DNA from 2 places in the Bacillus sp. Marseille-Q1617 genome. Region 1 is predicted to be linked to the other one. Evidence: riboswitches for the same ligand, from Rfam matches in the RefSeq annotation. Region 1 holds a riboswitch; the other holds the start of a gene.

Region 1 (4,505 bases):
AGGGAAATTCCATTGGCGCCCATCTTTCCATCGGGAATGAAGCTTCCCCTTTTCGTTCATTTATTTGCCATCCGCCTCGCATGGTGGTTCAATCATCCGTCACAGGCCGGAAGCAAGAAAGAGGTGCTGGAGAAAATAAAGGGAATGGTAGACAGGGTCATCTCAGAAGATCAGGATGTCCTGATTGTCGGACATGGAGGGGTGATGATGTTTATGAGGAGAGAGCTGATCAAACGCGGTTTCTCCGGTCCGGCGTTCAGGAGGCCGGCAAATGGAAAGGTCTATATTTTTCAAAAAGAAAAAGGATGATTTCGGGAATCATCCTTTGTCCTAATAGCTTTATTTTGTTAATTCTGAACCAATAATAAAATTTTACCTTCATCCAGCTTTTCTTCATATTGATCGGCTTCCTCTTTAGAAAAGCCCATTTCCTGTAATTGATTGCGCAGTTCGTCGCCTTTGCTGAGGATCATGTTTCCTACAGCCGTGCCGATGCCCGTTTCCTTTGCACCGATTTCATTCGCATTGGCATTGTCGGCAACGCGCTCTGTACGGTCATCATCGTGTGACAGCACATATAGATTCTTTTTGTCTATGCCTTGAGAGGATAACTTTTCCACTTCCGAAATTAATTCCTTATCATTATAGAATTCTTTAACAGTCGGTTTCATGTGAATCTCCTCCAATATCATTTTCGAATACAGTCGTTCTTTTCCCTGTTTTTTAAAATATAAACATGCCTTGCATGAGGATTCTTGCTGGAGGGAAAGGGAATACATAACAATATCAGATCAAACAGAAAGGAAGGAGGGGTGCAAGTGAAAGAACAACATACTCTGGAAGACATCAAAAATACGATTGAAAAAGAAAATATGGTTCTTTTGTACATTTCACGACCAGATTGCTCTGTATGTCATGCTTTACTTCCTCAAGTAAAGGAAGTGTTGAAAAAGTATCCTGGCATCGAAGCCGTTCACGCGGATGCTGATGAAATTCCTGAAATCGCAGGGGAGTACTCGATTTTTACCGTGCCTGTACTAATTGTTTTTGTGGAAGGAAAAGAAATGATGAGGAAAGCACGATTTGTCCCGATCGATGAATTGGACAGCGGATTATCAAGATTGGTCACGATGCTTGAAGATTAAACAAACGTTTGATTAAGTTCTCTCAAGCCTTAGGGTAAAAGGATCGATAGGGTTAAACGATCGTTTAACAGGCTGCAGGATATCCTGGATTTGGGGCCGCAGGGGCTGTCATCCTGGCAGCTCTTTTTTGCTCAAAAACAATAGGGGGAAGAAGAGGAAAGTGAATTTTGAATCCCAGTGATAAGGGCGGCTGCTGAAGGGGAGGTGTTATCCCGGATTAATGGGAAATTTTGAAAAATAACTCTTTGAAAAAAGTAGCTCTTTTGTCATGTCCAAGTGAATAGGTATATAATAGAGATAATATACGGAATATTCTGATTGAGTTCCGGGAAGGAGAGGAATTGATGCTGAGGTTGTCCAGAGCAAGTAAAGTAATCATTTCGATCGCCGCCATTATTCTATTTATTGCCGCCAATCAGATTACGATTGTTCAACACCTTACTGCCCGCGCAGCCACCAAGCTATATGTAGGCTGGAAGTACAACCATCTGGATCTGAAATACGAGGACGTGGAGTTCTCTCCGCAATTCGGGGATTACTCTGTTGCTTACAAAGATAGAGAAGGCAGAGTCTATGGTTTCATGGTTGCCCCCAAGTCAATGCCGGTCATCATCCTGCACGACCCGCTTAATGAAAGTCCCTGATCGCACCCTTCAATTTCATGCCCGCAATTTCTTTTACTATTTACTATTTTCGTGTATAATACGTACTGAAATGATAATCAAATAAACGTGACCACAAGGGGAGCGATATGCTGAGAGTGAACGGCACTGCCTGTTCTGACCCTTTGAACCTGTTAGTTAGTACTAGCGTAGGAATGTGGAAGATAGATAGGATTATTATGCCTATTTTTATACGCTGACTCTCCCTTATGGTTTCGTTTAGAAAAAAGGGGAGATTTTTTTATGAAATCTTTAAGTTTAGTAGTATTAATCGAAGCTGCATTAATGGCTGCTTTTGCCATTATCCTTGATTTGCTGCCGTCGATCGATCTGTCGCCGAGTATCTCCATTTCGTTCTCGATGGTGCCGATATTCATCCTGGCTTTCCGCAGAGGATTTAAAGCAAGCCTGTTGGCAGGATTTGTGTGGGGAGTACTGCAGGTGGCACTCGGCAATGCATGGATCGTCACTCCTGTTCAAATGATCATTGAGTACTTCATTGCATTTACCTTCATTGGGTTTGCAGGTCTCTTTGTCCGCCGCATCCAGGAATCATTACGGTCGGAGAATAAATCAAAAGTGTACCTTTGGATTGTGACGGCGACGGTTGTCGGAAGTTTCGCCCGTTATTTCTGGCATTTCATTGCAGGTTTCATCTTTTTTAAAGAGTATGCTCCGGAAGGCATGTCCCCGGTTCTGTTCTCGCTTTTTGCAAACGGAGTAACGATGCTTGGTTCCGCATTGCTATGTTCCGTTGTCCTGGTTCCTTTAATCGCGACAGCTCCGCGGTTGATCAGGCAGGGCGTTTCAGCAGGGAATGATCAGCGGAAAGCCTCATAATAGTAATAAACAGTAAACCGATTCCTGAGGGAGTCGGTTTTTTGTTGTTTAAGAAGGATGGGTCGAGTAAGGGGAAAGGGGATGAAGCAGAGATTGTTAATGAAAGAGAGAGGGGCTTTATGCGTAAATTGTCGAAATATGAAGAATGGCAGATATATTGATATGTTGGACGATAAAATAAATAAATGGAAGATAAACCGAAAAGACGGCCGATAAAACAGAAAAACGGCCGATAAATCAAAAATACGGTCGATAACGCATCCCGAACCCACCCGCCTCCACCCATATCCCCCATCCCACAAGTCAACAAACTGCGAATAACCTCCAGCCATCCACAAAATCCAAATTAATTCCCACTCCTCATTGCTTACAGGCACGTTTATCCTATAAACTAGACCTATTCAAAAAACGATGGCACGGAGAGATACATATGGAAGCTAAAATGATACGAAGGTACGACATAATGGAAGTTTGCCTGCTGGCCGGAAAGATCATGCTCCAGAGCGGGGCTGAAACGTATCGGGTGGAGGATACGATGATGAGGATAGCTGCTTCCTATGGAATAAAAGAATCGCACAGCTATGTGACGCCGACAGGAATCATCTTTTCAATCGAAACAGATGAACCGACGAAGACCAAGTTGATCCGCATCAATGAACGATCGACCGATTTAGAAAAGGTCACTCTGGTGAACGGCATTTCACGGAAAATCAGCCAAGGCCAGTACAGCTTAGAGGAGGCTTACAGTGAGCTGGAAAAGCTTGAGGAAGCAGACCACTCCTATTCTTTTTTGATTCAAGTGCTTGCTGCGTCCATTGCCAGCGGATGCTTTCTCATTATGTTTTTAGGCAGCTGGGATGATTTTATCCCGGCATTCATTACAGGTGGAGCGGGATATATGAGCGTGGTTTATTTACATCGCCTCGTTCCGATTAAATTTTTTGCGGAGTTCCTTGCATCTTTCATCATCGGAATGCTGGCGTTCGGCTTTGTGCATGTCGGAGCAGGGCAGGAACTGGATAAAATCATCATAGGCTCTGTCATGCCGCTTGTCCCCGGCCTGCTCATAACCAATGCAGTCCGCGACCTGATGGCAGGCCATCTGGTTTCAGGATTATCTAAAGGGGCGGAAGCCTTTTTGACCGCTTTTGCAATCGGGACCGGCATCGCGGTAGTATTTACGTTGATTTAACATTTTTTCAATGGATTTTTTTTCGTTGAATGTAGTGCGGACACGCGCTGTTTTGGGTTCTGCCTCAACTGGCTCGAAAATACCCATATGAAGGAGTGGATAGGGAATGATAATCGTCGAACATTTAATCACCAGCTTCATCGCTGCGGCTGCATTTGGCATCATATTTAACGCACCGAAAGAGTCCCTATTCAAATGCGGGATTGTCGGGATGCTTGGGTGGATCATTTACATGATCATGTTTTTAAATGAGACGGATGCCGTCCTCGCAACTCTGCTGGCATCGTTTGTCGTAGCGGTCATCAGTCAGGTATTTGCCAAAATGTACAAAACGCCGGTCATCATCTTCAGTGTCGCGGGAATCATCCCGCTGGTGCCGGGCGGACTCGCCTATGATGCCATGCGGAACTTTGTTCAGAATGACTACAATGCGGCGATCACCCTGGCAGCGAAGGCGTTCATGATTTCGGGATCGATCGCGGTCGGCCTCATCTTTTCGGAAGTCATCAATCAAATCATACGAAATGCCAGACTCAATGCCAGTGCACGCCGGATGAGATAACGAGAAAAGGACAGATCCTGAAGACGGGATCTGTTTTTTTGCGTGCAGAAGGACCCATTACTTTTCACCAAGAGTGCTGTAACTTTCTTCCACACCGCACGTCT
Region 2 (4,505 bases), 1.8 Mb from region 1:
TTAAGACTTCTTCAGCTCTTCCATCCGCAAGTATCTCTCCATGCTTATTGAAAAGGATGATCCGGTCGACTAAGTCGACTACGTGCTCCAGCTTATGTTCAACGATCACCACCGTTTTATCCTTGCTGATATGTTTGATCGTTTCCCAGATTTCCACTGTACCTGCCTCATCCACCAATGCAGTTGGTTCATCTAAAAATAACGTGTCCGGCTCCATCGCGAGTACTGCTGCAATGGCAAGCCGCTGTTTCATTCCCCCTGACAGTTCGGAAATCCGGGTATGCGGATGCGGCAGGCATAATCCCACTTTCTGCAGGAGGTCCCGTATTTTATCCTCCATTTGTTCTCTGGGTACATTCAGGTTTTCAAGGACAAATGCGATTTCCTCATCCGCATACGGCATGCAGAACTGTGCATCGGGATCTTGAAATACATACCCCCAGGAGGAAGGATAAGTAATAGCGGATGCTTTCATGGGTACCTCATATGAATGCGGGATCAAGCCGGCACATACATTGAGCAATGTTGATTTGCCGCAGCCGGAAGGACCAAGCAGCAGGACCTTTTCCCCTTTTCCGATAGAGAGTGAGAGATCTTTAAATAAGAAATTTTTCTCACCCGGAAACTTCAACCTCAGTTTTTCAATTTTCAATTCCATCCACACCTATCTGTCAAGAGCTTCGTAATCTTCCTTGTCTGCTGGTCTGACAAGGCTTGTTACCCCCGTTTGCTCTAAAGCTTTCACAAGGTAGAAAGCCCCCACACCTGCAATCAGTACAGAACCCAGTAATCTTGCCCCCAAAAATAAAACTAGATTCCAAACAACAAGATCTCCGATATAGCCTTTGTACATATCCATCAAGATTGAACCGATTGCAGACATCACGGCGGCCAAGCTTATGATCATGAGGCTGTTTCGCTTGTATCCTGTAACGAAGAAAACGGCTTCAGCAAACAGCCCTTGAATGATCCCGAAGAGCAGCACCTCAAGCCCCCACTCCGATCCCATGAGGAATTCCCCTGATGAAGCGGCGATTTCAGCGAGCAGTGCGACTCCCGGCTTCCGGATGATCAGGAAAGCGACTGTTGCAGCCATGAACCACATCCCGTAAATGAGCTGATCAGCATGCAGACCGAACGGCTTTATCATGTTGTACAGCGGTCCCCAAATTTTATAAATGACACCGAATCCGATTGAGATGACAACCGTAACAAGAATATCTGTCAATCGTAACTTAGTCATTTAATTCACCTGCTTTCCCGCGTGTAAATGATCTTCAAACGGCCATTTTTCCATGGAATAGGCCATCTCCCAAAATTGAAGTTCATATATGCTGCTTATCATAAACAGCTCTTTCATATGGGCTTTTTCTTCATCGGATGCTTTTTCTGCTAACTGGTCCAAACGGTTGATTTGCTCTTTTACCAGTTCCCCGAACCACTCTCCTCCGTAAGCGGCAATCCACTCGCGGTAAATAGTCTCGTTTGGAGAACAACATTTCAAACGCTCACCGACTTCATGGTACAGCCAATAACATGGAAGAATGGCCGCGAGGATTTCACGAAGCCCTCCAAATTGTGCTGCCCTGTACATATGTGAGGTATAAGCATATGCGGTCGGAGCAGGCTTGAACCGTTTCTTTTCTTCCTCAGTGATACCCAATTGGACAGAAAACGTTTCATGCAGGGATAATTCTGCTTCATTTGTCCCCTGCGCGTGGGCTGCCATTCTTGAAGTCGTATGTAAATCTGTTGCTTTAGCGGCTCCGAGCGCCTGAACCCTGGAAAAATGGGAGAGATAATAGGCATCCTGCAGCACATAATAGCGGAATTTCTCAAGTGGAAGTGTGCCGTCACCTATCCCTCTTACAAAAGGATGATTGAAGCTTGCTTCCCAAATCTCATTCACTTCTTCCCTTAATTCTGTTGAAAATGTCATCTTTGACTCTCCTTTTCCACGACGACCCAATACAGGAGAAACAAAAAGCCACTTTCCATTACGCAAAAAGCGAACAGAAAGTGGCTTGAAAAGGCAGTACATCAGAGAAAATATGTAACCTTCAAACACCACTTCCCTACGCTGGTCTCAACCAGATCAGGTTCAAAGGGTCTTAAAGTTACACTTTAATCTCAGCCTTCATAAAAGGCACCCCTAGTGGATCGTCATATGTAATTTTGAATTCGATGTAATCGTAACACGTCATTTTTTCTTGTCAATCTTTTTTTACAGCAACTTATACCCCATACGGTTAAAAAACCCATTAAAGACGAGAATCCGAAGCTCGTATTTTTTCTTCTGTTTTTATACGAAGGTAAAATTTTGATACCCCACGTTCTGATTTATTTAAACCAGCCTTTTTCTTTTGAGTGAGTAATGGCTTCAATTCGATTTTTGACTTCAAGTTTGTCGAGAATCGTTGAAATATAGTTTCGTACTGTACCTGTTTTCAACTTAAGTTCATCTGCGATTTCTTTTGTGTTTTTTCCGTCTGCTACAAGTTCAAGGACTTCTTTTTCCCGATCTGTCAAAGGGTTTTCTTCACTGTACATATCATCCATCAGTTCAGGTGCATAGATCCTTTTTCCATCCATGACGAGGCGGATCGAACTTGCCAGTTCTTCACTCGGGCTGTCTTTCAACAAGTATCCTTTGACACCGGCTTTTATTGCGCGCTGAAAATAGCCTGAGCGTGCAAAAGTGGTCAGGATGATGACTTTGCAGCCTTCCCCTTTTAATTCTTCAGCTGCCTCCAGACCGGTCTTCTCTGGCATTTCGATATCCATCATGCAAATATCAGGCTGAAGGCTGCGGACCAGGGATACGGCTTCATCCCCATTGCTTGCCTTCCCCACAACCTCTAAATCATCCTCTAAACTAAGCAAAGAACCCAGTGCACCCAGCATCATCCGCTGGTCTTCCGCAATGACAATGCGAATCATGTCATTCCCTCCCTATCTGTTTGATTACTTTTGGAACTCTCATAATTAATGTGGTTCCTTTATCAGAAATGATTTCGAGCGTGCCGTTTACAAAATCCAACCGTTCTTCCATCCCTCTTAATCCGCTTCCTTTTGATAAGTCCTGGTCTTTTTGCAAACCAATGCCATTATCCCTTACCTTTATGGTTAATTCATTATCGTGTTCTTCGATGGTAATTTCACATGTATCAGCCTGACTATGCTTTACGACATTTGTGACCGATTCTTTTAAACACATGCTTAAAATATTTTCAAGAAAGAGTGATGTTTGGGGTAAGTTGGATGCATCGTCTATGATCAATTCGATATCTGCCGCTTTCAGAATTTGCTTAATCCTTACGATTTCGTCTTCCAACCGGATTCCCCGCATTTGGGATACCATCGTTCTTACCTCTGTCAACGCGGTTCTCGCTGTTTGTTGTACGTCTTTCAATTCCTCTTGTGCCTGCTCAGGATCTTTATAAACCAATTTTCTGGCTAAGTCACTTTTTAAGCCTATCAGGGAGAGCTTCTGTCCCAATGTATCATGCAAGTCACGTGCAATACGCTGTCTTTCCTCTTGTTTGACAAGTTCAGAAATCCGTTTATTCGCATCCTCAAGTTTTTCTTCGAGCCACCCTTGCTTATTACGATTGTAAATATTGAAAGGGAGCAGGATCACACTGATCCAGATGATCAGGATAAACGGTATTTGAGAAAGAAATAAATCTTCCTGCTCCACAAATTTATAATTAATGGAGGCCGTTGTAAGGACAAGATGTATGATGTACAGTGTCAAAAAAGCAATCCGGTTTTTTATATTCCCGTTATAGTAAGCAATGTAAAATGCAAAGTAAATAAAATTAAACTGTATCGTCATCGTAATCGATATCGCAATTAAGAAGGATGTCCATAAATAAACCGGCCACTCCCTGGAAAGGAAGGCAAGCCTCAAAAAGATAAAAAATAATATCGTCAGCGTAATGCCTACAATGATTTCAATCGTTGATGATGATTGGAATATAAAGTAAAAAGGTAAAATGCTGATGATACTCCATATGTAAGGCGAAATTCCTGAACTTTTTTGAATTCTAATTATTTTATCGGGGAGCTGCACGATCCATACCTCATTTGTGAATGTTTGTAGTTATCTTACCATAATCGTCATCAAATATATGAACAAAAAGCGTATACAGATCCTTATTGGATTTGTATACGCTTTTTATATGTATTCCTGCCGTCAGTATTTCCGGTTTTGAATCGCAATCTGTTTCAGCATGAGCTCGTGAGATTTTTTGATGATATCTGTCAAAACATCACCTTTGTATATTCTGCCAATCTTCGTTTTTCCCTGATAATATTCCACAATTTCATCTAATTGCTGAGCGGTTTCTTTCTCGATTCTAACATTCAACTGGATTCTATTACTGGTACTCATTTGCTGTATAACCCTCCAAAATCCTCGTGCTGCTGACTGCTAGCACATTTCTATCATCATTATAGCATACGCTCACAAGATGATACATCTCTTTATTTCCAATGGTTCC

The links. A riboswitch is a leader RNA that binds a small molecule or an ion and turns the genes downstream of it on or off. The one in region 1 is predicted to bind thiamine pyrophosphate.
Region 2: it holds a riboswitch for thiamine pyrophosphate, as region 1 does, so the genes downstream of both, tenA (thiaminase II) here and thiT (energy-coupled thiamine transporter ThiT) in region 1, are expected to answer to the same signal.

Annotation. Positions count from the first base shown of each region.
Region 1 covers NZ_CAHJXM010000001.1:293,315-297,819, forward strand. The annotation lists gene HWX64_RS01520 (histidine phosphatase family protein) at 1-309, shown strand, start outside; gene HWX64_RS01525 (general stress protein) at 348-671, opposite strand; gene HWX64_RS01530 (thioredoxin family protein) at 819-1,145, shown strand; gene HWX64_RS01535 (hypothetical protein) at 1,490-1,789, shown strand; TPP riboswitch at 1,876-1,980, shown strand; gene thiT (energy-coupled thiamine transporter ThiT) at 2,051-2,647, shown strand; gene HWX64_RS01545 (threonine/serine exporter family protein) at 3,078-3,839, shown strand; gene HWX64_RS01550 (threonine/serine exporter family protein) at 3,946-4,401, shown strand.
Region 2 covers NZ_CAHJXM010000001.1:2,103,001-2,107,505, forward strand. The annotation lists gene HWX64_RS10520 (ABC transporter ATP-binding protein) at 1-658, opposite strand, end outside; gene HWX64_RS10525 (ECF transporter S component) at 665-1,243, opposite strand; gene tenA (thiaminase II) at 1,244-1,939, opposite strand; TPP riboswitch at 2,056-2,164, opposite strand; gene HWX64_RS10535 (response regulator transcription factor) at 2,341-2,940, opposite strand; gene HWX64_RS10540 (sensor histidine kinase) at 2,942-4,075, opposite strand; gene HWX64_RS10545 (hypothetical protein) at 4,199-4,396, opposite strand.